Regions from separate parts of the Cohnella massiliensis genome, predicted to be linked through region 2. Evidence: a T-box and tRNA genes for the amino acid it is inferred to sense, from the RefSeq annotation. Region 2 holds a T-box; the other holds one or more tRNA genes.
What was found. A T-box is a leader RNA that pairs with one kind of tRNA and senses whether it is charged. The one in region 2 lies ahead of B7E11_RS17760 (valine--tRNA ligase), so its partner is inferred to be a tRNA-Val.

Region 1 (16,105 bases), 1.8 Mb from region 2:
GTTACCTCAGGCTAGCCCCTGGAAAGGGGCCTCTTTATACGCCCTTTTTCACCGACTCACCCGTAAACGGGTCGATCAGTTCCTTCATCGTGAGTTGTTCGTAGTTCTTGTCCTCTGTTCGTTGATTCCGAATGTATTCGGCGATAACCTTTTTGTTTCGTCCCACCGTATCGACGTAGTACCCTCTACACCAAAACTGTCGATTGCCGTAGCGGTACTTCATATTCGCAAATTTATCGAAGATCGTCAGTGAACTTTTTCCCTTTAAGTATTCCATAAACTCGGACACGCTTAGCTTCGGCGGAATACTCACGAGCATGTGGATGTGATCCGGACATGCTTCAGCTTCGAGAATTTCTACCCCTTTTCGCTCACATAACTCCCGGATGATTTTTCCGATTTCCCTTTTTAATTTCCCATAGATCACTTGCCGCCGATACTTCGGGGCAAATACGATATGATATTTACAGTTCCATTTCGTGTGTGCTAGACTGCTCTTGTCCATCCCTTGTCCTCCATTGATGTTTGGTAGCGGTTGGCAGACCGGCTCCCATATTATCATTGAAGGTCAAGGGATGACTACTCATAGCTATAAGCTTTCCTGAACCCCCAGTCGAACTGGGGGTTTTCTTATACAAATAAGCCGCCCGCCCGGAATCAAACCGGCGCGAACGGCGAGTGCTTCTCGACTTGTATACGAAACTATCCGGAACTATGCGAGACAATCTGCAACGATGCGGGACGTTCCACAGCCAGTCGGCGAGGCGGCCGGCCATCAGAGCCCACGCGGATTCCACTCGAACCCGAGCGCGTTCAGCAAAGACCGCGCCAGCGTCATATGTCCGCTCACGTTCGGATGGACGCGGTCCCATGCCAGCGTCGCCGGATACAGATGAGCCAGAACCGCGTCGAATGCCGCCTGCGTATCCACGAACAGCGTTCCATGACGTTCCGCCGTCTCCTTGACGATGCCGCCGTAGCGGTCCATCTTGGCCCGCATCGCGTCGGCGCGGTTCGGCTCCAAATAAAACGGGGTCATCAGCACGATCCCCTTGACGTGAGGCTTCGTTCGTGCCACGAGCTCGTCCAGCGTCGCCGCATACTCTTCCTCCGGCACTTGCCACTCCTTGATCGTCGGCGTATCGAAGTGTCTCCACACGTCGTTCGTCCCGATCATGATCGACAGCCAATCCGGCTTCAAATCGAGCACGTCGGTTTGCCACCGCGCCTTCAAATCGCGAACCGTGTTCCCGCTGATTCCCATGTTGACGACCCGAATTCCCAATTCCGGATAGACGGCCTGAAGCAGTCCGTCCGCGTAAGCGGCATAGCCCCTGCCGAGGGCATTGAACAGCCCTTCTCCGACCGGCTTCGTCCGTTCGCAGTCCGTGATCGAATCTCCGATCATGACCAGCTTGTCGCCTTTGTCCAGTTTCATCTCCCGATCTCCCCCGAATCTGCATATGAAATCATTTCCAGACAGCCTTATTATACTCCGCTCGTAAGCGTGTTCAAGTAAAAGACAAAAAAAGGACGCCCTCGCGGCGCCCTTCCCTATTTCCAACGGCTTCACGCTCTGCGCGAGCGCTCCGGCAAATCGGCCTGTCGAATTGTTGCTTGTTAATTGTCGTTACAGCTCCAGCATCAGCATTTCCTTGCGCATTTCGACTAGCTTCTGTTTGCTTGCTTCCGCTGCTTCCGCATCTCCTTGCTGCAACGCTTCATGAAGAACCGCAAGCTCGTAATCGAGCTCGAGACGAAGCACTCCCGCCCGGAGTTCGGCGCGCTTGGATTTGAAGGCCTGCACCATGTCTTCCAGCGTGATTTGGGGGCGTTTTTGAAAAATAATGCGATGCTCCATGCCCGACACCTCCACGAGACGGATAATTTCTCCAAACATGATGTTCTCGATGAGCAACTGTCGATCTCGAAACCGTTTGACGACGGCATGGCCGCGCGTATCGTTGATCAGCTTCTCGATGCTGCGAGCAAGCCGTTCGTCCTTAACCACGTACGTCCCAACCATCTTGTAACGCGTTCGGGTCCGCTGAAATCGGAACTTGAGCAGCTTCCGGCCGCTTCGCACCGAAACGAGAAAATGTTGATCGTTCTCGCTCCAGTACAGAGAGTAGCCGTTCTGAATCAGTTCGCGGATCCAATTTTGAATCTGTCTGCGGTCAAAACGAAGCTCGAGGTCGCAATATTCCACTTCGTAGCTTCGATTCACGGCCATCCCCCCCTCCCGCATCGTTGCACGGCTTGAGTTATTGACCGAATGTTCAGACATTTCTTGCTTACTTCTATCTTATACCCCATCTTATGTTCTGGCAACTTGGTTTCTTGACTATTTTGTCAACTTGGATTTTTGACCGTTATCCGGTATAGTGGGTTCAACGCTTGAACGATTCAGACGAGGTGAAAAAAATGAACACGACCGCAAAACCTTCCGTAGCCGAACCCGCGGCCGAGTTCGCCGGCTTCGAAGCCGCGGACTTCGACGCCATGGCCGTCCCGGGCCTGGAAAACCGGATGTCCGCCATTATTGAAAGCGTTCGGCCGAAGCTGCACGCGTTGGGCGATTCCCTTGCCCCGATCCTGACCGGGTTGTCCGGAACGCAGCTGTATCCGCATGTGGCCAAGCACGCCAGGCGGTCGGTCAATCCGCCTGACGACACTTGGGTCGCATGGTCTCCGAGCCCGAAGGGCTACAAAATGTTCCCGCATTTCCAGATCGGCCTCTGGTCGACGCATTTGTTTATTCAGTTCGCTATTATATATGAGTGCCCGACCAAAGACGTGCTCGCGGTACGCGCGGAAAATGAGCTGAAATCGATCCGCTCCTCCGTGCCCGCCGATTATCAATGGTCCAAGGATCATATGAAACCGGAAGGAACCGCCCACAAGGACATGTCCGACGAGGAGCTGAAGGAGCTGTTCGTCCGGCTCCGCAAGATCAAAGCCGCCGAGCTGACGTGCGGCCTGCACGTTCGCCGGGACGACCCGGTGCTCCGGGACGGCAAAGCGCTGCTCGCCAAGGCGGAATCCGTGTTCGCCACGCTGCTGCCCCTGTACCGGATGGCGAACGCGTAACGCGAGGAAAGAGCTGCTCCCATTCCGGCTCTCATTCGAAAGCCGCCGATCGCCCGAAGCGGTCGGCGGCTCGCCGGAACGTCAGCCTCGGGCGGAGGTTTCCCCTTTCGGTTCGCGCGGCCACAGCGTATAGCTGAAGCTGATCAGAAAATCGATGCCGAGCACGACCGCCCACCCCAGGATCCAAGACACGAACGGAGACTCGGCGTTCAAGTCCTTTTCCCCCGCCAGCCAGCTCATGACGAGCAGCAGAATGCCGCCGATCGCCCACGCGGCCAGATGCAGCAGCCAGCCTTTGCGCTCGTGCGCCGCATGCTCTTTCCCGTACAGCTTGCGGGGAGCCTCCCCGCCCTTGAAGCGATGAGCGAACCTTGCGTCGGCCCAGCGAATCATCCGATGGCCGAACGCCACCGATACGCCGACGTACACGGCCGCCAGGTTGTGCGTCCATGAAGGCTCGGCTCCGCTGCGCAAATCGATGACGGCCGCCGCGAGCAGGATCAGATCGACGACGGGCGTGCATGCCAGCAGCCAAGCGCCCGCCTTCCTTTTGTTCAGCGCATAGCGGAAAAAAAGCCCCGCGCCGACGAACACCCAAAATCCGATTTCGCACGCTACGATTAAAAATCCGATCATCACCGATTCTCCCTTTTTAATACATCGTATGAAAACAAGCTTATTTTAACACTGTTGTATTAAAAAACAAAGTGATAAAATAATCGCATGCCCAAAATCGTCGATCATGATCGGCGCCGAACGGAGCTGGGAGAAGCGGCATGGCGCATTATCCGGCGCGAGGGGCTGGAGGCGGTGACGGTCCGAAACGTGGCGAAGGAAGCGGAGGTGTCTCTCGGATCGCTCAGGCATTATTTTTCGACCCAATCGGAACTGCTCGCCTTCTCGCTGCGCCTCGTCTCCGATCGCGTCAAAGGCCGGCTGGCGGACTTCAAGCCGTCCGGCGACGTCCGCGCGGACGCGGAATGCATCCTCTGGGAACTGCTTCCGCTCGATGAAGAAAAACGCGCGGAAAGCGAGGTTTGGCTCGCGTTCACGGGCCGGAAACTGACCGATCCCGCCCTGGCGGAGCTGAACGCCCAGGTGTACGACGAACTGTACGCGGGGATGTTGCGGCTCGTGCGGGCGCTCATCGTCTTCCGCGAGGCGGAATCGGGCGCAAGTTCGAGCCTCGACGCCGAGCTGGAAGCGAGACGATTGAACGCGCTCGTGGACGGACTCCTCGTTCACGGCGTTTCCCGTCCCGACGTCATGACGCCCGAAACGATCCGCCGCATCGTCCGGCTGCACCTGGATCGTTTGCTTTCGGAAGCATAAACCGGCGCTTCGGCGCGCAAAAACGGCAGCGTTCCCCGCAGAGATGGGCGCTGCCGTTTCCGCTTTTCGGCTCTGTCAAAAAAGCTCTCCCCAAAAAGCGGGGAGAGCTTCGCAGCGCGGCAAAGGCGATCGATTACGCGTTCGGCTTCGCCGATGCGCCGTCCGCCATGCGGAACCGGGCCAGCAGGCCGATCGCAAGCAGGGAAATGACGCCGGACACGACGTACGGCAGCCAATCGTACACGCCGAGCAGGAGCGTGCCGAGCAGCGGGCCCGCGATCCGGCCGAGGCTGTCCATCGAAGAGCTGAGGCCGGATGCGACCCCCTGCTCGACCGTCGTTTTTTGCGTAATGAGCGATGTGACGCACGGCCGGGTCAGCGAGTTGCCGATGCCGAAAATGCACAGGTACGCCGTTGCGGCGATCCAGTTGTCCGCGGTCAGCAGCAGGAAAAATCCGATCGCCGACAGCACGAGCCCCGCCGCGATGAACGCCCCTTCGCGCCCCTTTTTCACGTACCGGCGAACGATGCCTCCCTGGACGAGCGCGCCGGCCAGCCCGCAAAAGAAAAACATGATGCCGACTTTATAAGGCGTGACCTCGAAGCGCTCCATGCCGAACAATTGCATCGTCGCTTCCAGAATCGCCAGCGAAAACGTCACGAAAAACGCCAGCACGTACAAATTTTTAAGCGGGCCCTGAAAGGCGGTCCACCGGGAAACTTTGGGCGCCGCCGCCGTTTTGGCCCGCTGCTCGGGCGTGAGCGACTCTGTCAGCTTCGCCCACGCCGCGAGCAGCGTAACGAGCGCCAGCCCCGCGGCGGCAAAAAACGGCGCGCTGAGCGAAATGCGGCTGAGCACGCCGCCGACGAAAGGACCGAAGGTGAAGCCGAGGCCGATGCTCATCCCGACGACCGCCATTCCTTTCGTCCGGTCTTCGTTTGTCGTAATGTCGGCTACGTAGGCGACGATGCAAGCGGTCACCGCGCCGGAAAACAAGCCGCCGATCAGCCGGGACGCGTACATCAGCGTCAAATTGTCGCCGGCCAGGCCAAAGAGCAGGAAGCTGAGGCAGAAGCCGGCAACGCCGATCATGATGACGGGCCGCCGTCCCACCCTGCCGGAGAGCGAGCCCCACAGCGGGGATACGACAAACGAGACGAGCGAGTACAGCGTAAGCATCAAGCCCGTGTGCAAATTGGCCGCTTCCGGGTCGATGTCGGATACGACTTGCGGCAAAACCGGAATAATAATGCCGAAGCCGATAAAGGTCGTAATGAGCATGAGCGCTACGATGGCGAGCTTGCTTCTCATGGACGTCGTTCTCTCCTCTAAAACGCAGTGTCGTTTTTCCTTAAAATATGGTAACACAGCTAGCAGCCCGTTCCAAATGCCGCCATTTGTCGTTTTCGTGACAGCCGATTCGGACGGAAATCGGCTGCGCGGCAAACTTGTTGCATTCCCCCCTATTTTTGCTATACTCAACCTAGTTTGAAACAAACTTCGACTCATGCTAGGTAAGAAAGGCAGGCGCTATCCATTTTGGATCATACCCGCACCCCTTTGTTCGACGCGCTTCTGCGCCATTCCGAAGCCGGGCCGGTGCAGTTTCACATCCCCGGGCACAAGAAAGGCGCCGGCATGGATCCCGAATTCCGCCGGTATGTCGGGCAAAACGTTCTCGATATCGACCTGATCAACATCGCGCCGCTCGACGACCTTCATCAGCCGGTCGGCGTCATTCTCGAAGCCCAGAAGCTGGCCGCGGACGCCTTCGGAGCGGATGCCTGTTTTTTTTCCGTGCAAGGAACGAGCACGGCCATCATGACGATGATTTTGTCCGTATGCGGCAACGGGGACAAAATCGTCGTCCCGCGCAACGTTCATAAATCGATTCTGTCCGCCATTATTTTCGCCGGGGCGCGGCCGGTTTTCCTGTCGCCGGCGCGCGATCATCAGCTCGGCATCGATCACGGCGTAACGACCCGTTCGGTCCGCCGCGCGCTGGAGCGTCATCCCGACGCGGCGGCGGTTCTGGTCATCAATCCGACGTATTTCGGCGTTAGCGCGAACCTGAAGGAAATCGTCGACCTCGTTCACGAGTACGATATCCCGGTTCTCGTCGACGAGGCGCACGGCGCGCTCATTCATTTTTCAGACAAGCTCCCGCTCTCCGCGATGCAAGCCGGCGCCGATATGGCCGCGACCAGCGTGCACAAGCTCGGCGGCTCGATGACCCAGAGCTCCATCCTGAACGTGCGAAACGGGCTGGTCAACGTCCAGCGCGTGCAAACGATTTTGAGCATGCTGACGACGACGTCCACCTCGTATCCGCTGCTCGCTTCGCTCGATACGGCAAGGCGCCAGCTCGCGCTGCACGGGGAAGAGCTCGCGGCCCGAGCGGTGGAGCTAGCCAACCGCGCGCGGCAGGCGGTGAACGAAATCGAAGGGCTCTATTCGTTCGGGGAAGACATTCTCGGCGACGAGGCGACCTACGACTACGACCCGACGAAGCTGACCATTCACGTCCGGCGGCTCGGAATTACCGGCTACGACGCGGAAAACTGGCTTCGCGAGCGTTACCGGATCGAAGTCGAGCTTAGCGACATGTACAACATTTTATGCCTGATTACGCCGGGCGACGACGACGCTTCCGTCGGTCTGCTCGTGAACGCGCTGCGCGAAATGTCGGAGCAGTTCCGCGACACGCGCGAAATTCCGGACATCGTCGTCAAGGTTCCCGAAATTCCCCACCTGTCGCTGACGCCGAGAGACGCGTTTTACGGGGAGACGGAAACGATCCCGCTGACCGAATCCGCCGGCCGGATCATCGCGGAGTTTATTTACGTATATCCGCCGGGCATTCCGATTTTGCTGCCGGGCGAAGTCATCTCGCAGGAAAACATCGATTACATCGTCGACCATCTGGAGGTCGGCCTGCCGGTCAAAGGACCGGAAGATCGGACGGTCAGGGAAATCAAGGTGATCGTCGAAGAGACGGCGATTTCGTAGGCGGCCCGCAGCATTCCGCCGGTCGCAGTCTATCCCCCGCGCGCCCAATGCCGGCGCAGGGGGGTTTTTTTACGTTCGGGCAAAACGATTGTAGGCGATATCCGATTTTGCTATGATGGGCTTGGAGGTGGAAAACGATGAGTCAAAGCGCTTTCATTTCGCTCGTCCAAGGATCTGCCGCAACCGAAGTGACGCTCGACGACGTAAAGGCCAAGCTTCGCCTTTATATCGACCAGGCGTCTCGGACCGGCAAACAGCTCGGCTGGGATTACGCCGGCGCCGCCTTTCCCTACTCCATCGAGGACCAAAATTCCGAGAAGCACGCCTGGTTTTATTTGAAAGGCTCCAGGCCCCCCTACCGCTTCATCGTTTTCGGCGTCGGCCGCCGCCCGGACGGCGAACGCTCCGTTCCGTACATCCAGGTCGTCCTTCCCGAAGGCTCCACGCACGCCGACAAAGCGAAAGCGAACGAATATTGCAAATGGCTCGGCCGGCAGCTGCTGGCGGAAGTCACGTTGTTCAACGGCCGCACGATGGTTTTCAGCTCCAGAAAATAAAAAAACGGAGCTGCCGCGGCATGCCGAAACGCGCATGCCTGGCAGCTCCCGCGAAAAGCGATGGCTCAGTCCGCTTCCTGGGCGGCGAGCTCTTCGTAAACTTTCATGACCCGCTCCCACTCTTCGTCGTCTTCGATATTGACGAGCACTTCGTCTTCGCCGTCTTCCTCGATGCGGAAAATGACGCCGTCGTCTTCGGGATCGTTGCGGTCAAGCAGAACGGCATAAGCGTTATCGCCGCTCTCGAATGTGTACACAAGCACCATTTCGTGTTCGTTGCCTTCTTCGTCCGTTACGACGAAAACGGCTTCTTCATCGTGCTCGTGGTTGCAGTTTTCGTCATGAACATGATCGCTCATGTGGAACCTCCGTTCAGTCGGTTGGATTTACTTTTCCATCGTATCGTATCATTTCCAAATCCCCGGGTCAAACGAACGGCGCTCCCCCGGATCGGGAGGAGCGCCGCCGCTTATTTCGAGATGATCGTTTTTTCCGAGACGACCTGCATGGACGAGCTCCCTGCGGGCTGCATCCAGAAGCGGATCGTGTACTTGCCGCTTGATTTGAACTCGTAGCCGAATTTGTCGCTGGTCGTGAACCAGAAGTTGTCCTTGGTCGGAAAATCCTTGTCCTTGGTCGTTTTGCCGTCGATATAGGTCTCGTCCCCGTAAGGATCGGCAATCGTGACCTTGAAGGCGGAAATGTCCGCTTGCAGGTTGTCGATTTGAGCAAAAACGATGAAGTTGACCTTCTGGTTTTTCTCGACCGAGCCGAACGGCGTGCTGCCGTTCATGGCAAACATATGTACGTTCGGCTTCGAGACGGTCACTTTCTTGTCCTTTTCGTCCCAGGCGACCATTCCCTGCACGAGATCGCCGACCTCGCGCACGCCCAAATACGCTTTGCCGTCCACGAGGATGCCGCCGTCCTCGATCGTTTGCTTATTGAATACGATTCGCACCTTCTGCGCAACCGTATCCGCAAAAACCGCGGAACCGCCTACGAGCAATAGGGCCACGGTCAACAAAAGCAGCTTGCGGATGTTCATTCTGCATGACCTCCGTCGTTCGCACTCTTTTACCTGTATGGTTATACCGAACAACCGGGCAAAAGTTGCGAGAACGCGAAAGAAAATTCAGAGCGGACATCCGCCGCGGCCCTCCCTTCGGCATGACGGAACGTGTCGAATCCGCTCCGATTGTGCGCTCGCCCGGGAAATAATGGCTCCGCCATTTCCCCGCGGTTTGCCGGGATTCAATTGGCTTTGGGCAGCGTAAGCACGCACGGAACGCCGTTGCCGATCGCTCCCGGCTCCGACATTCTGGCCAAATAGGCTAACCCTCGCGCGCACGGAGTGCGGCAAACCGCGCACGCGTCCGAGGTGACGATTTTCATTTGCGGGCGGTGGACGACGGAGGACAGCTCCTTCTTTTTCGACGCCCCTTTGCCTTTCGGTTTGCTCATGCGGCTCCCCCCTCTCCCTGCGAAAATGGCAGCCACCATAACGTATGCGGGAGGGCGGGGCAATGCTTCGTTTTTTGCAACGAAATCTTTTGCATCGATACAGATTATGGTATATTCAATTCAGTTTTAAATGCGTTCGTTTGCAACGATTCAAACTGGCAGATGAGACAGCTGGGAGGCTTGGAATGGATATCCAAATGCTGGGGACGGGAAGCGCCTTCGCCAAAACGTTTTTCAACAACAATGCGCTGATCTATTCCGGTGGCCGCATCCTTTTGATCGATTGCGGGCATACGGCTCCGAAGATGCTTTACCGACTCGGCATTTCGCCGGACGATATCGACGCCATCTTGATTTCGCACATCCACGCCGACCACGTCGGAGGACTCGAAGAACTCGCGTTCAAGTACAAATTTACATATAAGACGAGAAAGCCGTTGTATATCGCCGAAACGCTTGTCGAATCGCTATGGCAGCATTCGCTGCGGGGCGGGCTGGAGCAGGAGCATTACGACTCGCTGCAGCATTTTTTCGACGTGCGGCCGCTTACCGAAGGAACTCGCGTCGAGCTGCTAAGCGGTTTGAGGGCGGAATTGCTTCGAACCGATCACATTCCGAACAAATACAGCTACTCGATTTTGCTGAACGACTCGTTCTTTTATACGGCCGATATGAAGTTTAATCCGGAACTGCTCGCGAAGCTCGTTCGCGAACGGGGCGTGACTACGATTTTTCACGACTGCCAGCTGCATGAGCCCGGAACCGTTCACGCGTGCCTTCCCCAGCTGCTGACGCTGCCGGACGACATCCAGGAACGAATCCGGCTTATGCATTACGGAGACGATCAGCCCGATTTCATCGGAAAAACCGGAAAAATGACGTTCGTCGACCAGCATAAACGCTATACTCTTCCGTTTTCGGGATGACAACCGGATCCGGAATGCGGTATGATGAGAAAAATTCGCCTACGGAAAGGATGCCTGCGTTTTGGTTGCCGCCTACGTGATATCCGCGATCCTGCTCGTCGTCATGATTTGGGTGCTGCTCTGGGTCACCAAAAAAGCCTACTCCCGCAAATGGGAAGAATGAACGACAAAAGCTCCGACGCCTTCAAGCGGCAGCGGAGCTTTTGCTATGATTCGGCGCTTGCGGCGGGCGCGGCGAGCTTACCACCCGACGCCCCACTCCAGGCCCGGCGTGACGTTTCGCGACCGGTACACGTCTTGTGAGACTTCGCTCGGGTATACGCTCGCGAATACCTTCGATTCGGCCGAATCCGAAGCGCCGGGGGCGATCGCGCCGGCGGGAACGGCCGGCTTTTGGCCGCAGGCGGCCAGGCCGATCGTCGCCGACAGGAGGGCGGCAACGGCGAAGCGGCGAAGCGCCCGGCGGCGGTTCGCTAAACCGAACGGCATGGCGGCGGCCTCCTTCCTTTCATTCGGAACGCTGCGCTGTCGCTCCGTTTTACTCAGAATACCCGCCGCATCCGGGTCTTAATCCGTCGGATCGCCTTTTTTGCCCGGATCGTCCTTGATCGTCCAAATGAACCGCCGGTCGTGTTTGAGCGAATCCTCGCGCACCATGCGGGCGACGGCCAGCATGACCGCCCCGATCAGACCGAACATGGCGAGCAGCGCCAGCGTCAGGATGACGCCTTCCTCCATCGGACCGTTCCTCCCGTTCCAAGGCATTTATTTTATACATACGCCGGTCCGAAAGCTTCATTACTTTTACTTTTTCCGTCCGCGAAAATTTGGCGTTCTTTGTGCAAAACAATTCCCGCCCAAACGGTTGACACGGCTTTCCGAAGTTGGTATTATACAAAATGTGCTTGCGAGATAGTATGATCTGATAGCTCAGCTGGGAGAGCACCATCTTGACAGGGTGGGGGTCACAGGTTCGATCCCTGTTCAGATCACCATAATCGACAGCCAGCCTTCCCGTATTCGCGGGAAGGTTTTTTTCTTTTTGTTACCCGTTTAGAGATGCTCCATCGTACCAACAATAGGTTAACGAAGGAGTGAAGACAACATGCCGAACAAAAAATCCACGACAAGCCGTACGCTGCTGTTGACGCTTGCTTTCCTGCTTCTCCTGCCCGCCGCCGCCGGCGCGGCCGAACCGTCCCCCGAAGCCGTCCGGGCCGAGACGCCCTCCGTTTCTTCGATTCATAAGCGGATGGCCCATCCGCCTCGTCCCGTCCCGAACGAAGAACTGCTCAAGCTGTTGAAAATCGACGAGACTACGCTCCATAACGAGCTGGCCGCCGGCAAATCGTTGGCGGACGTCGCCGCGAGCAAAGGCGTTGCGAAACAAAAGGTCGTCGATCTGCTCGTCAGCCAGCATGTGAAAAGGCTGAACGAAGCGGTCAAAGCCGGACAGATTACCGAAGACGAAGCCGGCAAATGGAAATCGAAGATGGAGGAACGAGTGCGGCTGCTCGTCGACAGCAAAGGCGGCATGCACCATCGTCACTTTCGGGGCGCGAAGCGGTTGAACGACATCTCGCAAGTGCTTGGCATGGAACCGAAAGCGCTGATCGAAGAGCTTAAAAAGGGCAAATCCGTCGTGCAAATCGGCAAGGAGAAAGGCATCAGCGCGGAGACGATCGAAAGCAAGCTGCTGGAGAAGGAAAAAGCGAGAATCCACGACCAGATCAACCGCGTTTGGGACAAGCAGCGCCAAATCAACCGAAGCTGAAGAATTCGAAAAAAAATTCCCGATCCCTCTTTACATTCCGGCTGCATCCCGCTATAATAGATCAAGTCGAAACACTTCTTGATCTGATAGCTCAGCTGGGAGAGCACCATCTTGACAGGGTGGGGGTCACAGGTTCGATCCCTGTTCAGATCACCATATCGCATTTGAAGCCCCGCCGGCTGGCGGGGTTTTTTGCTTGGGCTCGACAGGGGACGGTTGGCGGCGCAGCATCGGGACAGGCTTTACGAGCCCTTCTCCCCGCCTGCGGCAAGATTGGCCGCTTATACAGCGAAACCGCTCGTGCCGGGAACGCGTGCGGCTCCGCTATGCAAAAAGATGCGCGGCAAGTCGGCGCATTTTTCAAACCGCGTCGGTCATTTTAGGCCGTTAATTAAGGATGGACGGCGATTCCCCGACTCCGTTAACGTCTGCGCCGTATTCCGCTTCGCCAAGGGGCCGATGATGTCCCGCCCCCCTTCCCTCTCGTCAAAGCGCTCCGCCTCCGGACGCCCGAAGACCTTCAGCGGCTCGGTCCGCCTCCGGAATCTGCCAGTCGATCTCGGATTCTCCGACGGACCGCAAAAAAGCGTTTGTTCGCGAAAACGGACGGCTGCCGAAAAATCCGTTGTGCGCCGAAAACGGACTCGGATGCGGCGAAGCGATGACGTGGTGCCGCGACCGGTCGATGAACGACGCTTTTTCCTGCGCGTGCCTTCCCCACAGGATGAACACGATCGGCTTCTCTCGCTCGTTGAGCGCCGCGATGACCGCGTCCGTGAACTTTTCCCACCCGAGACCTTTGTGCGAATTCGGCTGGCCCTCGCGCACCGTCAGCACCGCGTTCAGCAGCAGCACGCCCTGCCTGGCCCAATGCTCCAGAAAGCCGTGGCTCGGAATCGCGCAACCCAGATCGTCCCGCAGCTCCTTGTAAATGTTCTGCAGCGACGGAGGCGTCTTTACGCCCGGCATCACCGAAAAGCTGAGCCCGTGCGCTTGGCCGGCTCCGTGGTACGGGTCCTGCCCGAGAATGACCACCTTAACGTTCTCGTAAGCCGTCAGATGAAGCGCCTGAAAAATATGATACATATCCGGATAAATGCGTCTGTCCCTGTACTCCTCCGCCAATTGCCGCCTTAGCTCCCGATAGTACGGCTTCTCCATTTCCGGCTCGAGAACCGGTCCCCAATCATTGCGGAATACGGCCGCCATCTTGCGTTCCTCCATTTTCTGTCGTCGTTAACTCTTCTATTATAGCAATCTATCGGACATCCGTGAAACCGCCGCGAGTCCCCTTGCGGTTCCGCCCGGAAAACAAAAAATCCTGCCTCGGCGTTTAGCCGGACAGGACAACTGGCGTTAAATGTTAAGGAGTGCTCCTTGAAAAAAATGGTGCCGAGGACGGGAATCGAACCCGTACGGGTGTCACCACCCCCAGGATTTTAAGTCCTGTGCGTCTGCCTGTTCCGCCACCCCGGCGCGAAAATCGCGCTGCCGCGCGCATTGGCGCGTATTCCGCCAACCGCGAAATCGACCATTCGAAAACGATCAACGTTCTACATATTACCACGTCCGGGCATACGCGTCAACAAAATCGCGGGCCGGCTTCCCCCAGCAATGGCAGAGCGGGCGCGCAAGAATGGGGGAATCTGCGAATGATTTCGTCCAAGCCATCCTCTTCTTCCATCATAAACTATACTATGAAGCTGAAAGGTGGTGACTTACGATGTCTTTGAGGAGAAAAACGATCGTCGTCAAACTCCGCCCTGGTCAAAAAGCGATTATCATTTGCAAACATCGGAGACGCAGAAATCCGCTATCCCTCTAATCTCTCAATTCGCAATTCCCGCATTCAACGCAGCCTGTCAAAAACGCCCTTCGGGGCGTTCTTTTTATCATTGGCCCGCTTTCCGCGCCCGACTTTCCGCCGTTCGTGCCCGTTTCCCGCACAAACAAAAAAACGCCTCCTTCCGCTTGATGCCGTTAACCGGCTTGGGAAGTAGAGACGATTCGCATTCGCCTTTGCATCGCTGCTTGCATCCTCAGTGGTGGGCCCTGAGGGACTTGAACCCCCGACCAATCGGTTATGAGCCGACCGCTCTAACCAACTGAGCTAAGGGCCCTCGTCTGAAGTCCGTTTGAGGTTTAAGTTTGGTTGCGGGGGCAGGATTTGAACCTGCGGCCTTCGGGTTATGAGCCCGACGAGCTACCGGACTGCTCCACCCCGCGATGTTCACCATCAATCTGTCGACAGCGACAAGAATTAATATACTACAAGAGTATTGAATAAGTCAAGGAAAAAATAACAATCCGTTAAAAAAAGTCGTCGCGCTTCCGGCTTGAGCTATTCCTCCTTTTTGACGTTTCCGCCGGAGGCCGCATCGGCCTTTGCCATTTCCGCCAGCTTCTGCAGCAAAATATGCTGCGGCATATGCATCAGGTGCTCGAGCGGCACCTTCAAATGTTCGGCAAGCTTTTGCGCGGTTTCCGCCGTCAACGGCATTCTTCGCATGCTCCCGCCCCCTTTCTTCTAAAACGATAACACAACGCCTTTACGCTGCCAAGGCCGGCTTCGCGGCAAACGGCGAATCCGGCCTTGGCGGCTAAGGCATAAAACGAACTCCGTACTTTCCTTTGCGCGATCGAAACACTTCAATTTCCCGCGGCATGTCGATCCCGAACAGCCACCCGTCGTGCTCCATTCGGCGAACGAGACAGCCTGCCTGGAACTTGCTGTCGTACAGCCTCGACCAATAGACCCAATTCATCGCTGGCCATCCTTCCGGTGAATAAGCTCCAGGCTTTAGGATGCTCCTTCGCGCTTCGGCCTACTCTTCGGGGCTAGCCGTACGGACGATCCGAAGAGCGGGAAAGCCGAAAATCAGCCTCCCGACGCCCGACGGAGCATTTCCCTCTGGATCGCTTCCTGATCGCCCAAATAAGGCGTAAGATCGATCTCCCCGGTCGGGTTCTGCTTGATTTCTTGCAGCAGCTCGTTGCCGTTGTCCTGCCATTCCTGCAGCGCTTCCTTGACGCCCAAATCGCCGCGGACCGCCTTTTGGAACGATTGGTCGCCGAGTTGCTGAATATAGCTCAGGTTGGGGCGTTCCCGATAAAGGCTTTGCTCGGCCTGATTATACTCGTAAGGAATCGGCTTTTGCTTGTAGAACGCCTCGATATTGTAGGCCATGCCGTCGAGAGGCTTGACGAACTCGGTCAGCGAGCTCATCTGGTACGTGCTTCTTGCCTTGAATTTGGCCGTTTCCTTGCTCGTGCTGAACTTGATGAACTCCCAGGCATCGTCCGCATTGGCCGCGTTGGCGTTGATCACCATCACTTCGCCCAGGTACATCCCGCTGCTTGCTTCCGGCATCTCCGGAAGCACCGGGTAGGTGACGACATCCCAATCGAGGGGCTCGTAATTTTCCATTTTGTCTACGTTATCGTTATAAGTCTTGAGCTCGTTGATTAGGTAATTGTTGCTGATCATCATGGCGACGCGGTTCGTAAAAAACGGACGGTTCGAATACGGATTGTAGCGGTAGTTGCCGTCGGCGGGCATCTCCTCCACGAAATCTTCCGCGCTCGGAATCACTTTTTGCTGCGCCAGCTCGATCGGGCGCTCCCAGGCCCGCTCCCACTGCGGCGTATTGACCGTCATCGTCTCGGCCTTGTCGTCGAACATCCTCAGCTTCAGCGGGGCGACGATGTTGTTGACGCTGTACATGCTTAATTCGGAGTTCCAGTCGTTCAACGTCAATCCAAATATCCGCTCGGCGCCCTCTCCCGTGCTCATCTGAGTGGCCAGGTCGAAAATTTGGTCCCACGTCATCCCGTCGGTCGGCGGAGTGACGCCCGCTTTCGAAAACAACGTCTTGTTGTAAAACAAAACGCTGGAGCTGAACGTAGAGGTCAGCCCGTAAACCTGGTTGTTGCCTGCCTCCCGGATGCTTTC
Region 2 (16,105 bases):
CATGATCGAACGCTATATGCGCGAGCGGGAAACGCTCCGGCTCGTCATCCTGCTCGTCGATTTGCGCCATCCGCCGTCGGCCCAGGACTGCTCGATGGCGGAGTGGCTCTCCCATTACGGCATCCCGCTTTGCGTCGTGGCGACGAAAGCGGACAAAGTGAATCGCAGCGCCTGGCCGAAACACACGAAAATCATTCGCGAACATTTGCAATTGTCCAAGTCCGTCCCGTTTATCCTGTTTTCTTCGGAGACGGGAATGGGAAGGGATGAATTATGGAGCCTGATCGAGCAAAAAGCAGATCTAGTCGCAGACTCCCCGGAAAATCCGCAGAACGACCCGCAGGAAAGCGAGGATAACGGGTAATAGGCTGCGCAAATTCCGTTTTATCTCGGTTTTTACGGATATTCAAGGGGAAATCGCGTTTCGGCGGGAGGAAACGGAGGGAAGAATAGCGTATAATTAGGTTAAGGCAAATTGTCAGACACCTTCGTAACAAAACGGAATAGAGGAGATTTTTATGGCTCAACGGGTAGCCACGGAGTATGTCAACGCTAGCCTTACCTTATCGGAAGCCGAGATGCCGGTGTTTTTTGCTTTGTGCGAGGCGCAGCAGCTGCGAATGCAAGTATTTGTTCTGGACAACGGCAATCACGAGGTGGTTCTTGAAGACGGCGACAGCGGCGAAACGATCCGCCTGACCTTTGAGCGTAGCAATGGCAAATTCACCTGCGTTTTATCCTGCAAAGTCGTAAAGCCCAAACTGACCAATGCGTTGCGGAAGCTGGTATCGACCTTTAAGGGAGACGCGGTCGTCAATCGGATTTATTCGAGTTTTACGATGGTCTACCATTACATGAAAGGCATGGTCGTCCGAATCGTCGAGTGCAAGGGCAACGAATTGAAAACGGTGTTCGAGCATCGCGATACCCTCGGCTGGCTCGAAGAACAGTTCAAGCGGCTTACGGTCGAAGAGGAAATTCGCATCGTTCGCCAAGCCGTCAACGAGCTTCTGGACCGCCGCAATCAAGCGACCGGCCTGGCCGAAATTTCCGACATCGACGAGAGACTCAGGCATCACAGCCAGGTTTTGTTCGCTCTCGAAGCATAGATTCCTTTCACAAACAGCGTTGGCGCAAGGCCTGCCGGATGCCGGCGGGCTTTTCTTTTTCCCCTCTACAATATGCAAAAAAACGCTGAAAGTTCAAACCCGCTCTTTGGCGATCCGGCGTTTGTGGCGCCCGATTGCGCCCGGTTGCGACCGCCGGCGGGACGAGCGTTCGAACGGGATTTCGGACCGCAGAAAAAAACAGTTGCAATTAGGGCGAATAGATGGTATTTTTAGTTTCGTTGACAACACAATAGGAACCAGGATTCACTCAGGAATGGATTGCGTGCGAGAATGCAAATACCCTCGAGAAGTGAATGACGTAGGTCCTAGCGGATGAAATCAGCTTCACATTTTATTCCTAGGAAGGGGGAACCGGAAGATGGAATACTCTACTTTCGGAAGACACGTTGCAGTTGACACTTGGGGAGTCGACTTTGATGCCCTGAACAACGTTGAACTTTTGCAATCGCACATGATCGAGGCGGCCGAAGCTTGCGGCGCCACCGTTCTCTCGGTTCAAGCGAAACAATTCGAACCACAAGGCGCGACGGTGCTCGTGATGCTGTCGGAGAGCCACCTGTCCATTCACACGTATCCTGAAAGAGGCTTTGCGGCCATCGATTGCTATACGTGCGGCGAAACGGTCGATCCGCAGCTCGCGATCGACTACATGGTCAGCGTCCTCAAACCGGAACGTTGCTTCGCCAAGAAACTGGTTCGCGGTCTCGGCGAGCTGAAAGTGGAAGAAGCGCCGATCAAGCAAGCCGAGTTGGTGTAAGGCGCGGCAAACGCGATATGAAGCTAATCCGCCATGGGGCGTGCCCCATGGCTTTCCTATTTTCACCCGGAAAAACATGAAAAAATCGGGAATATCGCAAACCGAACTGGACGACAATAAAAGGAAAGCGCGTTCGCAAAGTGTTCATAAATATTGTCGAACAGGCAGTTTAACTGTGATATAATGGGTTACGGAATTTCGAAGCTACTTGATTTTCCGCCGGTTTTTTTTCATCGGGAATATGGCAGAAAGGCAGGTGAATGATCCGTGCATCTGATCGCGGTCGGTCTCAACTATCGTACGGCTCCCGTCGAAGTGCGGGAACGTTTCGCCATATCGGAGCAAGACCTCGCATCGGCGCTTCAGGCGCTCAAGCGGACGACGGGCATTCTGGAAGGCGTCATCGTCGCCACCTGCAACCGGACGGAACTGTATGCGGTCGTGGACCGCCATACGCTGTGCGGTCATTATATCCGGTCCTTTATGGAACAATGGTTCAACATTCCGCGAGCGGAATTCAACCATCATCTATACATGCACGAAGACGAAAGGGCGATCGAGCATCTGTTCCGGGTCGCCTGCGGACTGGACTCGATGGTCATCGGGGAAACCCAGATTCTCGGCCAGGTCAGGGACGCTTTCCTGCTCGCGCAAGAGCAGAAAGCGACCGGAACTTTGTTCAACAAGCTGTTCAAGCAGGCGGTCACCCTCGCAAAACGCGCGCACTCCGAAACGTCCATCGGGGAAAACGCCGTATCGGTCAGCTATGCCGCGGTAGAGCTCGGCAAACGGATTTTCGGCCGCTTTGACAACAAGCGGGTGATGATTCTCGGAGCCGGCAAAATGAGCGAGCTGACGGCGAAGCATTTAAGCGCGAACGGCGCAAAGGAAGTTTGGGTCGTCAACCGCACGCTGGAACGGGCCCGGGAGCTGGCGGCCAAGTTCGACGGCAAGGCGATGGAGATGAACGAAGCCCTGGACCGGCTGCACGAAGCGGATATCGTCATCAGCAGCACCGGCGCGGACCGGTTCGTCCTTACGCGCAAGACGGTGGAGCGGGCGATGGAGAAGCGGAAGAAGAAGCCGCTGTTCCTGATCGATATCGCCGTGCCGCGGGATATCGAGCCGTCCTGCGAAGAGATGGCGAACGTCTATTTGTACGATATCGACGATCTGGAAGGCATCGTCGAAACGAACCTGGCAAAACGCCAAAAGGAAGCCGCCATCATCGAACGGATGATCGCGGAGGAAGAGAACGAATATCTTCACTGGTATGCGACGCTCGGCGTGACGCCGCTCATTCGCGGCTTGCAGGAAAAGACGGCCGCCATCCATCAGGCGACGTTCGAAAGCCTGCTGCGCAAGCTTCCGGAACTGGACGACCGGCAAATCAAGGTCATACGCAAACTGACGAAGAGCATGCTGAATCAAGTCATTCACGATCCGATATTGCGGATCAAGGATATGTCCGCGGACAAGCGCGGCGAGGCCGCGATGAATTTGTTCGTCCAGCTGTTCGATCTGGAGGAAGATGTCGACCGAATCCAGAAGGAAATGAACGCGGAGGAGCGCGCGCGTCTCGACGTTACCGCCCAAGCGGCGGAAGCGAAAACTCCGGAGAAGCACGCGGATCCGTCCTCGCTGCTGGCGCAATTGGCCGGAGCGCTGCGTTAGCAGCCGGTTCGCAATCGATCCGAAGCGGAATGGAAACGGGGAGGCGATGCCCCCATGCTGACAAACGATTGGTTAACGGATGCCGTATTGTATATTTACGCCCTGAGCTTGCTGTTTTTCGTATCGGATGCCGCCTACGGCAAACGGAACGGGAAACGGATAGGAACAGGGCTGCTTGTTTTCGTATGGATTTTGCAGACGGGCTTTCTGCTGGATCTGCTTGTCACCCGGTTTGCTTCCGCCGAGGTGGCGCTAAGGGATTTCGTCTTTTTTATCTCCTGGCTGCTGGTCAGCTTTTCGCTTGCGCTGTTGCGCTTCGTGAGGGCGGAGGTGCTCGTCCTGCTCGTGAACGTAGCGGGCTTCGCGGTGCTGTTTTTGAATTTGCTGGAGCGCCCGCACCGGAAAATCGCCCTCGAATCGTGGGAAGTGGCGAGAAGACTGCTGTACGCGCATATCGGACTCATCACGCTGTCCTTTGCGATACTGACGGTTGCGGCCATTCTCGCCGGCATGTACCTGTTTCTCCACTGGAGGCTGAAAAAGAAAAAGTGGGGCGACGTCATGAACCGGATGCCGAGCCTGGAGGCGATCGACCGCTATTCGTTCCGCACCGTGCTGCTCGGCGTTCCGCTGCTGCTGCTCTCCCTGTCGACCGGGCTTGCGGCGCTGCTGGAGCAAGGGGAGTACGCGCAGCTGCTCGACGCGAAAGTGCTATTGACCGTCGCGACTTCTTGCGTGTATGCCTATTATTTGTTCGCGAGAGGCGCGAGCCACGACGACGCCCCCAGGTCGGCCGTTTGGAATTTGACGGGCTACTTGATTTTGATCGCCGGTGTTTTCGTCAATTCGTTCTCTTCGTTTCATAAATAAGAGGAACGCGTTGCTTCCCGGCGACGTCATAGGCTAAGATGAGAGGTAATCGATTTTGCGTTCGGACGGAGGAAAGCCGGCATGTGGTATCCGGTCATGCTGAACATGCAAGGCAAACGCTGCCTCGTCGCCGGGGGAGGGGCGGTCGCGGAGCGAAAAACCGCGGGCCTGCTCGACGCCGCCGCCGACGTGCGGGTCGTCGGCCCGGCCCTTTCCCCGAAGCTGCGGGAATGGGCGGCCGCGGGCGCGATTCGAGCTTGCGAGCGGCCGGTCGAAGCGGCGGATTTGGACGAGGCGGATTTCGTATTCGCGGCGACGGATCGGCCGGAGACGAACCGGTGGATCGCGGAGCACGCCCGCGCGCGCGGAATCCCGGCAAACGTTGCGAGCGACGGGGAAAGCGGGGATTTTTTGACGCCCGCCGTCGTTCGCCGCGGGGATCTCGTGCTGGCCGTCAGCGCGACCGGCGCCGGGCCCGCGCTGTCGTCGCGGATCGCGAAGGAGCTCGAAGCCCGTTACGGGGCGGAATATGAAGGAATCGCGCGGCTTTTGCGAACGGTCCGCGGCGAAGTCAAATCCGCCGTCGAAGACGCGGCGGAGCGCCGCCGGCTGCTGCGGGCGGCCGTCAGCGACGAGGCGCTCGAGCTATGGCGGCGCTTCGCTGACGGAGAAGAAGAACCGGACGCGGCTTCGCTGCTGCGCCACCTTGAACGGATATCCGAAACCTAATACTTATCGCCTAAGCAACGGGAGGACGCCATGCGCACCATTATCGTCGGCAGCCGTCAAAGCGCGCTCGCCATGACCCAAACCGGACAAACCATCGAACTTCTGAAAGCGGCATCCGCCGCGTCCGGACTTGACTTCGAATTCGAAGTCAAACCGATCGTCACGAAGGGCGACCGCATTCTGGACGTCACGCTCTCCAAAGTCGGGGGCAAGGGCTTGTTCGTCAAAGAGATCGAACAGGCGCTGCTGGACGGCGAAATCGACTGCGCCATCCACAGCATGAAGGATATGCCGTTCGATCTGCCGGAGGGGCTCGTCATCGGGGCCGTGCCGCCGAGAGAAGACCCGCGCGATTGTCTCGTCAATCTGCACGGATATACGGTAGCCACGCTGCCGCAGGGCGCGCGCGTCGGCACGAGCAGCTTGCGCCGCGCCGCGCAGCTGGCCGCCCTTCGGCCCGATCTGCGCATCGAGTCGCTCCGCGGCAATATCGATACCCGGCTGCGCAAGCTGGAAACCGAAGGCCTCGACGCGATCGTGCTGGCCGCGGCGGGACTGCGCCGGATGGGCTGGGGCGAGCGAATCACGGCGTACGTCGAGCCGGACGAATGCCTGCCCGCCGTCGGACAGGGAGCGCTTGCGATCGAATGCCGCGGGGACGACGAGGCGCTGCTGAACTTGCTGTCGCGGCTGAACGATCCGCGAACGGAGCGCGCCGTGCGGGCCGAGAGGCGTTTTCTCGGCAGGCTGAACGGCGGCTGCCAGGTGCCGATCGGCGCCTTTGCGGAAGCCGAGTCCGACCTGCCGGATGCCCGCATCCGCATGACGGGCATGGTGGCTTCGCCCGACGGCGCGACTCTGCTGCGCGCCGAAGCGGACGGCGCCGACCCGTTTGCGGTCGGCGACGACGTCGCGCGGCAGCTGATCGGACGGGGAGCGGACAAGCTGCTGGCGGAAGCGAGGGAATAGGACGATGGGCGTGGGGAAAGTTTACTTGGTCGGAGCGGGCCCCGGCGATCCGAAGCTGATTACGTTGCGCGGGCTGGAAGCGCTGCGGCGCTCCGACGCGATCGTCTACGATCGGCTCGCGGGACCGCAATTGCTCGGGCAGGCGCGGGCCGACGCCGAGCGAATTTACGTGGGCAAACGGCCGGACCGCCACACGATGAAGCAGGAAGAGATCAACCGGCTGCTCGTGAGGCTGGCGCTGGAGGGCAAAACCGTTTGCCGGCTGAAAGGCGGCGATCCGACCGTGTTCGGCCGGGTCGGCGAAGAGGCGGAGCTGCTGAAGCAGAACGGGATCGCCTACGAGATCGTTCCCGGCATCACGTCCGCGATCGCGGTGCCCGCCTATGCCGGCATTCCGGTCACGCACCGCGATCTGGCTTCCTCGTTTTCGATCGTGACCGGCCATGAGAGCCCGGACAAGCTGGACCGCTCGATTTATTGGGATAAAGTGACGAACGCGACCGGCACGCTGCTTTTTCTGATGGGCGTGGCCAAGATCGGCTACATCAGCGAGCAGCTGATCAAGCACGGACGCTCGCCCGATACGCCCGTCGCGCTCGTGCGCTGGGGAACGCGGGCCGAACAGGAGACGCTAGTCGGCACGCTCGAGGATATCGAGCGGAAGGTGAACGAGGCGAACTTCGAGCCGCCGGCCGTTATCGTCGTGGGCGAAGTCGTCCGCCAACGGGAGACGCTGCGCTGGATCGAAGACAAGCCGCTGTTCGGCTGCCGGATTCTCGTGACGCGAGCGAGGTCGCAGGCGAGCGAACTCGCCGACAAAATCGACGAGCTGGGCGGGGAAGCGTACGAGTTTCCGACGATCGAAACCCGGCCGCAGCAGGATCCGGGAAGGGTCGAACGGATCCGGGCGGCGCTTGCGGAAGCGGAAACTTACGACTGGATCATTTTGACGAGCGTCAACGGCGTCGAGTTTTTTTTCCGCTGGCTGGAGGCCAATCGGGTCGATATCCGGAGATTCCACCGGGCGTCGTTCGCCGCGGTCGGCCCGAAAACGGCCGAAGCGCTGCAAGCCCGGGGCATCGTGGCGGACGTGCTGCCCGAAAAGTTTCAGGCGGAGCATTTGCTCGAAAGCTTGAAGAGCAGGCTCGTTTCCGGGCAAAAGGCGCTCCTTCCTCGCGGCGATCTGGCCCGCAAGCAGCTTCCGAAGGAGCTGAAGGCGCTGGGCATCGAAACGGTCGAGCTGGATCTTTACGAAACGGTTTTGCCGGTCGTGCAGGACGAGCTGCTGCCCGAACTGCTGAGGGAGGGCGCCATTCATATCGTGACGTTTACGAGCTCGTCGACGGTGACCAACCTTTTTGCCGCCCTGCTCCAAGCCGGCATCGACGACCCGCTCGCGCTGCTGGAAGGCGTCGAAGCGGCCTGCATCGGCCCGGTCACCGCCATGACGGCGGAGGGACTGGGGCTTAAGGTGACGATCGCGCCAAAGGAAGCGACGATCGACGGGCTCGTTCAAGCGATCGTCGACCGCAGACGGGAGCTGCTTCAGCAGTCCCGAACCATCAACTAGCAGGAGGCGTGTCCATTATGGCTTTTCCGATTCATCGTCACCGCCGGTTGCGGCGCACCGAAGCGCTGCGCAATCTGGTCAGGGAGACGCATTTGCACGTTCACGACCTGATCGCTCCGATTTTCGTCATTCACGGGGAAAACGTCAAAAACGAAATTCCGTCAATGCCGGGCGTTTATCACTGGTCGGTCGACCGGCTCGAAGAAGAAATCCGTTCAATCCAGGAACTCGGCATTCAGGCCGTCCTGCTATTCGGCATTCCTTCGCATAAAGACGACGTCGGCACGGGAGCGTTCGAGGAAAACGGCATCGTACAGCTTGCGACGCGCAAAATCAAGCAAATCGCCCCCGAGCTTGTCGTCATCGCCGATACGTGCCTTTGCGAGTTCACCGATCACGGGCATTGCGGCGTTTTGCGCCATGACGGCGGCAATCATGCCTTCGTCGACAACGACGCGTCTTTGGAGCTGCTCGTGCGCACGGCGGTTTCGCAGGCCGCGGCGGGGGCCGACATCATCGCCCCGTCCAATATGATGGACGGGTTCGTCGCGGCGATTCGCCAAGGCCTCGATGGGGCGGGATTCGACCATATTCCGATTTTGTCGTATGCCGTCAAATATTCGTCCGCCTACTACGGTCCGTTCCGCGAGGCCGCCGACTCGGCGCCCCAGTTCGGGGACCGCAAATCGTATCAGATGGACTGGGCCAACGCGCGGGAAGCGCTGCGGGAAGCCGAGTCGGACGCAGCCGAAGGAGCCGACATGCTGATGGTCAAGCCGGGCCTCGCTTACCTGGACCTCGTGAAGCTTCTGAAGGAACGGTTCGACTTGCCGCTCGCGGTTTACAATGTCAGCGGGGAGTATTCGATGGTCAAGGCGGCCGCGCAAAACGGCTGGATCGACGAAAAGCCGATCGTCCTGGAGACGCTGACCGGCATGAAGCGGGCGGGGGCGGACATGATCATCACGTACCACGCGAAGGACGCGGCCCGCTGGCTGCGGGGGGAGTAAGCCGGAAGGCCCGGCTCTCCCGGCCGCCCGGCAGGGAATCAGGATTTGAGCTTGGAGAGGTTCAGCTTGTATTCGTTGATGCCGAACGAAAGCACGCCTTTGCTTTCGAGCTCTCGCAGCACGTCGGACAGCAGCGCTTTCGTAACGCCCGCCTTCTGGGCGAGCTCGTCGAAATTGAGAGCCACGTGGATGGAAATTTGGAGGCCGTCTCGTTTTCCGTGCTTGTTGGCGAGCTGGATGAGATTTTTAAGGACGCGGGTCCGGCCGTCGAGAAACGTCAAGTCGTTCACGTGTTCGTTCGTCTCGCGCAGCCGGTTGCACAGCTCGCTCAAAATGCCTCGGGTAATGTCGAAATGAGCTTCCAGCAACGCCATGAAATCGTGATAAGAGATTTCGAGCACCAGCGTCGACTCCAGCGTCTGGGCGGAAGCCGAGCGGGGACGTCCGTCCAGCAGGGCGAGCTCCCCGAAGCTGTCGCCGGCCGCGGCGACGGTGAGCACCTTCTCTTCGCCGGAAGAGCTGCGGGTAAACAATTTGACCGAGCCGCTGAGCACGATATAGAACGTGGAGCCGGGCTCTTTTTCGTGAAAAAGCACCGTGCCCGGAGCGTAACTGCGGCTGTTTGCGATTTTGTACACATGTTCGAGCTGCTTGTCGCTAAGGCCGTCGAACAGGGCGACGTTTCTGATCCATTGGATCATCGGGGTTCCTCCGTAATGTCAGTATCCAATCATATCCTGAATAGTTTACCACAGGCTTTTCCAAATCAGATAGTGGGGATGTGCCGAAAATGACCGAAAATAGTCGAATTCGCTCCGATTCGCGCTCGAAGCAAGCGTTCGAAAGAGCCAAGCGCTCGATTCCGGGCGGCGTCAACAGCCCGGTCCGGGCATTCAAATCGGTCGGTTTGACGCCGCTCGTCGTCGAACGCGGCGAAGGCAGCCGCATTTACGATATCGACGGACAGGCGTATGTCGATTACGTCTTGTCGTGGGGGCCGCTGATCGCCGGCCACGCGCATCCCGAAGTCGTCGAAGCGATCAAGCGGACGGCGGAAAAGGGGACGAGCTTCGGCGCTCCGACCGAGCTGGAAACGGAAATGGCGGAGCTCGTGTGCGAGCGGGTGCCGTCGGTCGAGGTCGTTCGGATGGTCAATTCCGGAACCGAGGCGACGATGAGCGCCCTGCGCCTGGCGAGAGGCTACACGCAACGCAGCAAAATTTTGAAATTCGAAGGCTCCTACCACGGCCATGCCGACAGCCTGCTGATCAAGGCCGGCTCGGGCGTCGCGACGCTCGGCCTGCCGGACAGCCCCGGCGTGCCGGAAAGCGTGGCGAGCCATACCGTGACGGTGCCGTATAACGATCTGAATGCCGTCAAGGTCGCGTTCGAGAAGTTCGGCGAGGAGATCGCCGCGGTCATCGTGGAGCCGGTCGCCGGCAACATGGGCGTCGTCCCTCCGCTGCCGGGGTTTCTTGCCGGCCTGCGCGAAGTGACTTCGAAATACGGGGCGCTGCTTATTTTCGACGAAGTGATGACCGGCTTCCGCGTGCATCTGAACTGCGCGCAGGGCCTGTACGGCATTACGCCGGATTTGACGTGTCTCGGCAAGGTGATCGGCGGCGGGCTTCCGGTCGGCGCGTACGGCGGCCGCCGCGACATCATGGAAAAGATGGCGCCGGTCGGGCCGATCTACCAAGCCGGAACGCTGTCGGGCAATCCGCTCGCGATGTCGGCGGGATTGTCCACCTTGAAGCTGTTGAACGAGGCGTCCTACGCGTACATGGAACGGCTTGCGATCCGTCTGCAAAACGGTTTGCAGCAAGCGGCGGCCGATCGCGGCGTCGCCTTGACGATCAATCGGGTCGGCTCGATGGTTTGCCCGTTTTTTACGGACAAGACCGTCATCAACTACGAAGCGGCCAAAGGATCCGATCTGGAGCGGTTTCGCGCCGTATTCGCGCGGCTGCTTGACGCGGGAGTCAATATCCCCCCTTCGCAGTTCGAAGGCTGGTTCCTTTCCATCGCGCATACCGAGGCGGATATCGATTTTACCGTCGAGGCGTTCGCGGCGGCACTGGCGAAAATTTAATTTTTTTTGAAATCCGTCGACACCCCGTGCGTTTTGGCTTCGCTGCCGCGCGCCGGGGTGTTGTTTTTCGTTTCCGCAGGCATGCCCGACTTCGGACAGCATATAGATAACTAATGAGCTGTGCAGGCCCCGTCCTTTTGCGGGGCGCTTTAACCCCGAAAGGAGGACTGAAGTCGTGACGGAATCGTTAAACGGATTGCGATTCGATATTTACGAACGGATTCAACTGTCTGAAGACGCGGCGTCCATCGATCAGCTGGAAGAGATCGAACTCGTTCCCCACATGCAGGCGCTATCCCAGGAGGATCAGGTGCTGCTGAAAGGCCATTTGCTGCTGACGGGCGTTTACCGCTCGCAGGAAGAGCCTTCCGCGCTCAGCCAGCTGGAGCACTGGATTCCCGTGGAAATCTCGCTGCCGCTCAGCCGGGTGCAGAGCCAGGACGAACTTGCCGTCGAGATCGACAATTTCGACGTCGACGTGCTGTCGATCCGTTCGCTGAACGTCACCGGCGTGCTGTCGCTGCGCGGGCTGCAAGTTTCCGCTCCGCAGGCGCCCGTATGGCGGGAAGACGGGTTTACCGTCGTTCACCAGGCTCCGGTCGCCGCGCGCGAGCGGCAGGCCTCGCCGGAAGCGTTCGGAGACGTGACCCCGTACCGGGATCGGACGTATGGCGAGTCGAGCGAGGAAATTTCCCCGTTCGGGGGGAAAGATGCCTACCGGGAGCAAGACTCCGGGCCGATCGGGGAATCCTGGGGGCAGCCGCAGGCCGATGATTCGGCGGATCGGGATTACGGCCAAGCGGAAGCTTTCGCTCAACCGCAAAATTTTTATTATTCGCAATCGCCGCCTTTTGAACCTTCGACGACTTACGATGCGGGGGCGGACAAGGAATACGCGGCGGAGCGGCGCGCGGGACGGGAGAACCCGAACTCTCCGTACGCCGCGGATGCCCGGGATGAGGATGCGGCGCTCTATGGGGCGCCCGATCGATTCGATTTCGCCGGCGTGAAGGACGGCGGCTCGTATCGGGAAGGCTTCCGGACGGAGCTTCAGCCGGAACCGGAAGGAGAGCCGGAACCGGTTTCGGGTTCCAAGGCGAAGCCTGAGCCGTCGTCCGAACCGATCTCGGTTTCCGCGGCGGAACCCGAGCCGCAGCACAAGCCGCATGCCGAACTGCAACTGCAGGCCGAACTGCAGGCTGAACCTCAAGCTGAACCGCAAGCCAATGAACCGCAGGCCGAACCGATTGCCCTTCAGCCGGAGGTTCATCCGCCGCAGCCGCGGGAGCCGAAAATCGCGTTAACGGCGAAGTCGGCCGATTCGGCGAACGCGGAGCCCTCCTATGCGTCGGGTCTCGGCCTGTTGACGCAGTTGGGCGAAAAGGCGTCCAAGCGCGAGCCGGAGCCGGCCGCTTCCGTTTCCGTGCCGGCGGATGAGCCGTCCCTTTCGGCCAAAGCGCCGGAGGCGGGCGACGAAATCGAGTGGACGCGGCTATTCCTGTCCAAAGGCGGCGAGGAACAATCGTTCCGCAAATTGAAGCTTTGCATCGTGCAGCGGGAAGATACGCTCGAAGCGATCGCCGTCAGGTACAACGTTCAGCCTAGAGAGCTGCAATTGTACAATCGGCTCGCCGAGCCTCATGTCGTCGAGGGCCAAGTCATTCATATTCCGTAATTTCGGCCGCTTCGCGGAATCGGGAGTTCCGCGGGGCGGTTTTCATTTTTTCTTCAGAATGCTTTAGTTCATGATTCCAACGGAGTGAAAGAGAAACTTGCGGACAGTGGCGAACCCTGCGAGCATTAGCGGGAACTATGGATACTCTCGGGCGTTTGCCCTCATATTGACTGGAAACGTCCATACGGGTATGATAGGAAAATAAAGACGAGGATAGGGAAGAGTACGCAGTTTACGCCTACAGAGAGCGGTCCCGCTGCATCCGGCAGCGCTGGAAGGGAGCCGCAGGACGGTAGCTTGCGGAAGTCGCCCTGGAGTCTCCCGTTTGAACGATCGCGCAGTAGAACGGGACGGCGGCAGCCGTTAACATGCGCTTGAGTGCCGAGCGGCCGGTGGGCCGAGCGGAATGAAGGTGGTACCACGGAAGCGAACCTTTCGTCCTTTGCGACGGGAGGTTTTTGTATTTTTGTCCCTTATGGAGGTTGTGTCCGACGATGAGCGAGTCCCAAGAAAAAACGACCGTCGAAATGCCGACGACGTACGATCCGAAGTTAGCCGAGCAAAAATGGTACGAAGCCTGGCTTGCCGGCGGGTATTTCCAAGCGGGGAAGCGGCCCGACGCTCCCAAATACACGATCGTGATCCCGCCGCCGAACGTGACGGGCATGCTGCATATCGGCCATGCTCTGGACTTCACGCTGCAGGACATTCTGATCCGTTTCAAGCGGATGCAGGGCTTTGACGCGTTGTGGCTGCCGGGCACCGACCACGCGGGCATCGCCACGCAGACGAAGGTCGAGCAGAAGCTGCGCGAGGAAGGCAAAAGCCGGTACGACCTCGGGCGAGAAGCCTTTTTGGAAAAAGTGTGGGAATGGAAAGAGCTGTATGCCGACACGATCCGCAGCCAATGGGCCAAAATGGGCCTGAGCCTCGATTATTCGCGCGAGCGCTTCACGCTGGACGAGGGCCTGTCGAAAGCGGTGCGCGAAGTGTTCGTCCGTCTCTATGAGAAGGGGCTTATTTACCGCGGGAAACGGATTATCAACTGGGACCCGGCGGCTCGCACCGCCTTGTCCGACATCGAAGTCGAATATAAAGAGGTCAACGGGCACCTTTATCACCTCCGCTATCCGCTGGCGGACGGAAGCGGCCATTTGACGGTGGCGACGACGCGGCCGGAGACGATGCTGGGGGACACGGCCGTCGCCGTTCACCCGGAAGACGAGCGCTACAAGCACCTGATCGGCAAAATGCTGCGGCTCCCGATCGTGAACCGCGAAATTCCGATCGTCGGCGACGAATACGTCGACAAGGAGTTCGGCAGCGGAGCGGTGAAGATTACGCCGGCGCACGATCCGAACGACTTCGAGGTCGGCCAGCGTCACGATTTGCCCCAAATAACGGTCATGGACGAAAGCGGCCGAATGAACGAGTTTGCCGGTCCGTACCAGGGGATGGACCGGGCCGATTGCCGCAAGCAAATCGTCAAGGATTTGCAGGAGCAGGGCGTCTGCGTCCAAATCGAGGACCACGTTCACCAGGTCGGCCACAGCGAGCGTTCGGGCGCCGTCGTCGAGCCGTACTTGTCGACGCAGTGGTTCGTCGCGATGAAGCCGCTGGCGGAGAAGGCGATCGAATCCCAGAAGTCGGGCCAAGGCGTCAACTTCGTGCCGGACCGCTTTGAGAAAATTTACTTGCACTGGATCGAGAACGTGCGAGATTGGTGCATTTCCCGCCAGCTGTGGTGGGGGCACCGCATTCCGGCCTGGTACAACGCCGAAACCGGCGACATGCATGTCGGCATGGAGGCGCCGGAAGGCGCGGACAAGCCGGACAGCGTCTGGAAGCAGGACGAGGACGTGCTCGACACGTGGTTCAGCTCGGCGCTGTGGCCGTTTTCGACGCTCGGCTGGCCGGCCGAAAGCGACGATTTCAAACGCTACTACCCGACCGACGTGCTCGTAACCGGCTACGATATCATCTACTTCTGGGTCGCGCGGATGATTTTTACCGCCCTGGAGTTTACCGATGCCATTCCGTTCAAGGACGTGCTCATTCACGGTCTCGTGCGCGACGCGGAAGGCCGGAAAATGTCCAAATCGCTCGGCAACGGCGTTGACCCGATCGAGGTCATCGAGCAGTACGGCGCCGATGCGATGCGCTTTATGATTTCGACCGGAAGCACGCCGGGACAGGATTTGCGCTTCCGGCTCGAGAAGGTCGAGCAGGCGCGAAACTTCGCCAACAAGATTTGGAACGCTTCGCGCTTCGCGCTCATGAACCTGGAAGGTTTCCGCGCGGAAGACATCGACCTGTCCGGCGAGCTGTCGACGGCCGACCGCTGGATCCTCCACCGGTTCAACGAAACCGCGCGCGACATTACTCGCTTGATGGAAACGTACGAATTCGGCGAGACGGGAAGGCTGCTGTACAACTTCCTGTGGGACGATCTGTGCGATTGGTATATCGAATTCGCGAAGCTGACGCTGTACGGCCAGGATGCCGCCGCGAAGCGGAACACGCAATCGGTGCTCGCCTATGTGCTCGACCGCACGCTGCGGCTGCTGCATCCCTTCATGCCGTACATTTCGGAGGAAATCTGGCAGCACTTGCCGCATGAGCCGGGCGAAACGATCACGCTGGCTACATGGCCGGTCTACGACGCGGGCTTCGAGGCGCCGGAGGCTGTCCGCGAAATGAACCTGCTCATGGACGTTATCCGCGCGGTGCGCAACGTCAGGGCGGAAGTGAACGTGTCCCTCGGGAAAAAAATCGAGCTTCTCGTCAAGCCGACCGGCGAGTCGGAAAGCGAAATATTGCGGCGGAACGAGCCGTATTTGCACCGGTTCTGCAATACGTCGAATCTGACGCTCGACGGCGGGCTTACTCCTCCGGACAAGGCGATGACCGCGATCGTGACGGGGGTCGAGCTCTACTTCCCGCTGGCGGGCCTGATCGATATTGCCCAGGAAATCGCCCGCCTGGAGAAGGAACTGGACCACCTGAACAAGGAAGTCGAACGCGTGGAGAAAAAGCTGGCCAACGAAGGCTATCTCGCCAAGGCGCCGGCCCACGTCGTCGAGCAGGAACGGGCGAAAGGCGAGGATTACCGAGCCAAGCGCGATAAGGTGGTCGCCCGGATCGCCGAGCTTCGGAGCTAACGGAGGAACGTTTCATGAACAGCGAAAACGAAGACAACCTAGAGACGACAGGCGCGTTTCAATCCGCCGGAGAGGCGGTGGCCTGGATTACGGGCTTGATGCCGACGGTCGGCATCAGGCCGGGCCTGGACCGGATGAACCGGCTGCTGGAGTGGCTCGAACATCCGCACCGCCGCCTGAAATTCATCCACGTCGCGGGCACGAACGGGAAAGGCTCGGTTTGCGCCTATTTGACAAGCGTGCTTCGGAGCGCGGGGTACGACGTCGGGACGTTCACGTCGCCGTATATCACGTCGTATTCCAACCGATTTCAATATAACGGCGAGGACATTCCGGACGACGTGCTGCTTCGGCTCGCCAACCGGCTGAAGCCGCTCGCCGACCGGATGGCCGAGACCGAGTGGGGCCCGCTGACGATGTTCGAAGTAACGACCGCGCTGGCGATTCTGTACTACGCAACCGTCTCGT

Region 1: it has a tRNA-Val gene. The T-box ahead of B7E11_RS17760 (valine--tRNA ligase) is inferred to sense a tRNA for this amino acid. The anticodon was not compared.

What each region holds. Positions count from the first base shown of each region.
Region 1 covers NZ_LT821259.1:2,685,785-2,701,889, forward strand. Annotated here, with positions in the region: gene tnpA (IS200/IS605 family transposase) at 35-505, opposite strand; gene B7E11_RS26340 (SGNH/GDSL hydrolase family protein) at 776-1,438, opposite strand; gene B7E11_RS26345 (hypothetical protein) at 1,631-2,227, opposite strand; gene B7E11_RS26350 (YktB family protein) at 2,425-3,090, shown strand; gene B7E11_RS26355 (hypothetical protein) at 3,172-3,726, opposite strand; gene B7E11_RS26360 (TetR/AcrR family transcriptional regulator) at 3,814-4,422, shown strand; gene B7E11_RS26365 (MFS transporter) at 4,556-5,734, opposite strand; gene B7E11_RS26370 (aminotransferase class I/II-fold pyridoxal phosphate-dependent enzyme) at 5,963-7,432, shown strand; gene B7E11_RS26375 (DUF1885 family protein) at 7,570-7,989, shown strand; gene B7E11_RS26380 (DUF1292 domain-containing protein) at 8,055-8,348, opposite strand; gene B7E11_RS26385 (hypothetical protein) at 8,459-9,037, opposite strand; gene B7E11_RS26390 (hypothetical protein) at 9,244-9,453, opposite strand; gene B7E11_RS26395 (MBL fold metallo-hydrolase) at 9,639-10,379, shown strand; gene B7E11_RS26400 (hypothetical protein) at 10,620-10,868, opposite strand; gene B7E11_RS29860 (hypothetical protein) at 10,947-11,117, opposite strand; tRNA gene B7E11_RS26405 (tRNA-Val) at 11,299-11,374, shown strand; gene B7E11_RS26410 (hypothetical protein) at 11,485-12,153, shown strand; tRNA gene B7E11_RS26415 (tRNA-Val) at 12,234-12,309, shown strand; gene B7E11_RS26420 (uracil-DNA glycosylase) at 12,640-13,362, opposite strand; tRNA gene B7E11_RS26425 (tRNA-Leu) at 13,541-13,629, opposite strand; tRNA gene B7E11_RS26430 (tRNA-Ile) at 14,197-14,273, opposite strand; tRNA gene B7E11_RS26435 (tRNA-Met) at 14,303-14,379, opposite strand; gene B7E11_RS29230 (YycC family protein) at 14,495-14,662, opposite strand; gene B7E11_RS29865 (hypothetical protein) at 14,754-14,918, opposite strand; gene B7E11_RS26440 (ABC transporter substrate-binding protein) at 15,032-16,105, opposite strand, start outside.
Region 2 covers NZ_LT821259.1:854,243-870,347, forward strand. Annotated here, with positions in the region: gene yihA (ribosome biogenesis GTP-binding protein YihA/YsxC) at 1-364, shown strand, start outside; gene B7E11_RS17705 (non-ribosomal peptide synthetase module) at 519-1,109, shown strand; gene speD (adenosylmethionine decarboxylase) at 1,489-1,887, shown strand; gene hemA (glutamyl-tRNA reductase) at 2,155-3,561, shown strand; gene ccsA (cytochrome c biogenesis protein CcsA) at 3,616-4,431, shown strand; gene B7E11_RS17725 (precorrin-2 dehydrogenase/sirohydrochlorin ferrochelatase family protein) at 4,513-5,160, shown strand; gene hemC (hydroxymethylbilane synthase) at 5,191-6,129, shown strand; gene cobA (uroporphyrinogen-III C-methyltransferase) at 6,134-7,699, shown strand; gene hemB (porphobilinogen synthase) at 7,717-8,709, shown strand; gene B7E11_RS17745 (Crp/Fnr family transcriptional regulator) at 8,748-9,410, opposite strand; gene hemL (glutamate-1-semialdehyde 2,1-aminomutase) at 9,500-10,801, shown strand; gene B7E11_RS17755 (LysM peptidoglycan-binding domain-containing protein) at 10,977-12,476, shown strand; T-box leader at 12,678-12,922, shown strand; gene B7E11_RS17760 (valine--tRNA ligase) at 12,971-15,637, shown strand; gene B7E11_RS17765 (bifunctional folylpolyglutamate synthase/dihydrofolate synthase) at 15,652-16,105, shown strand, end outside.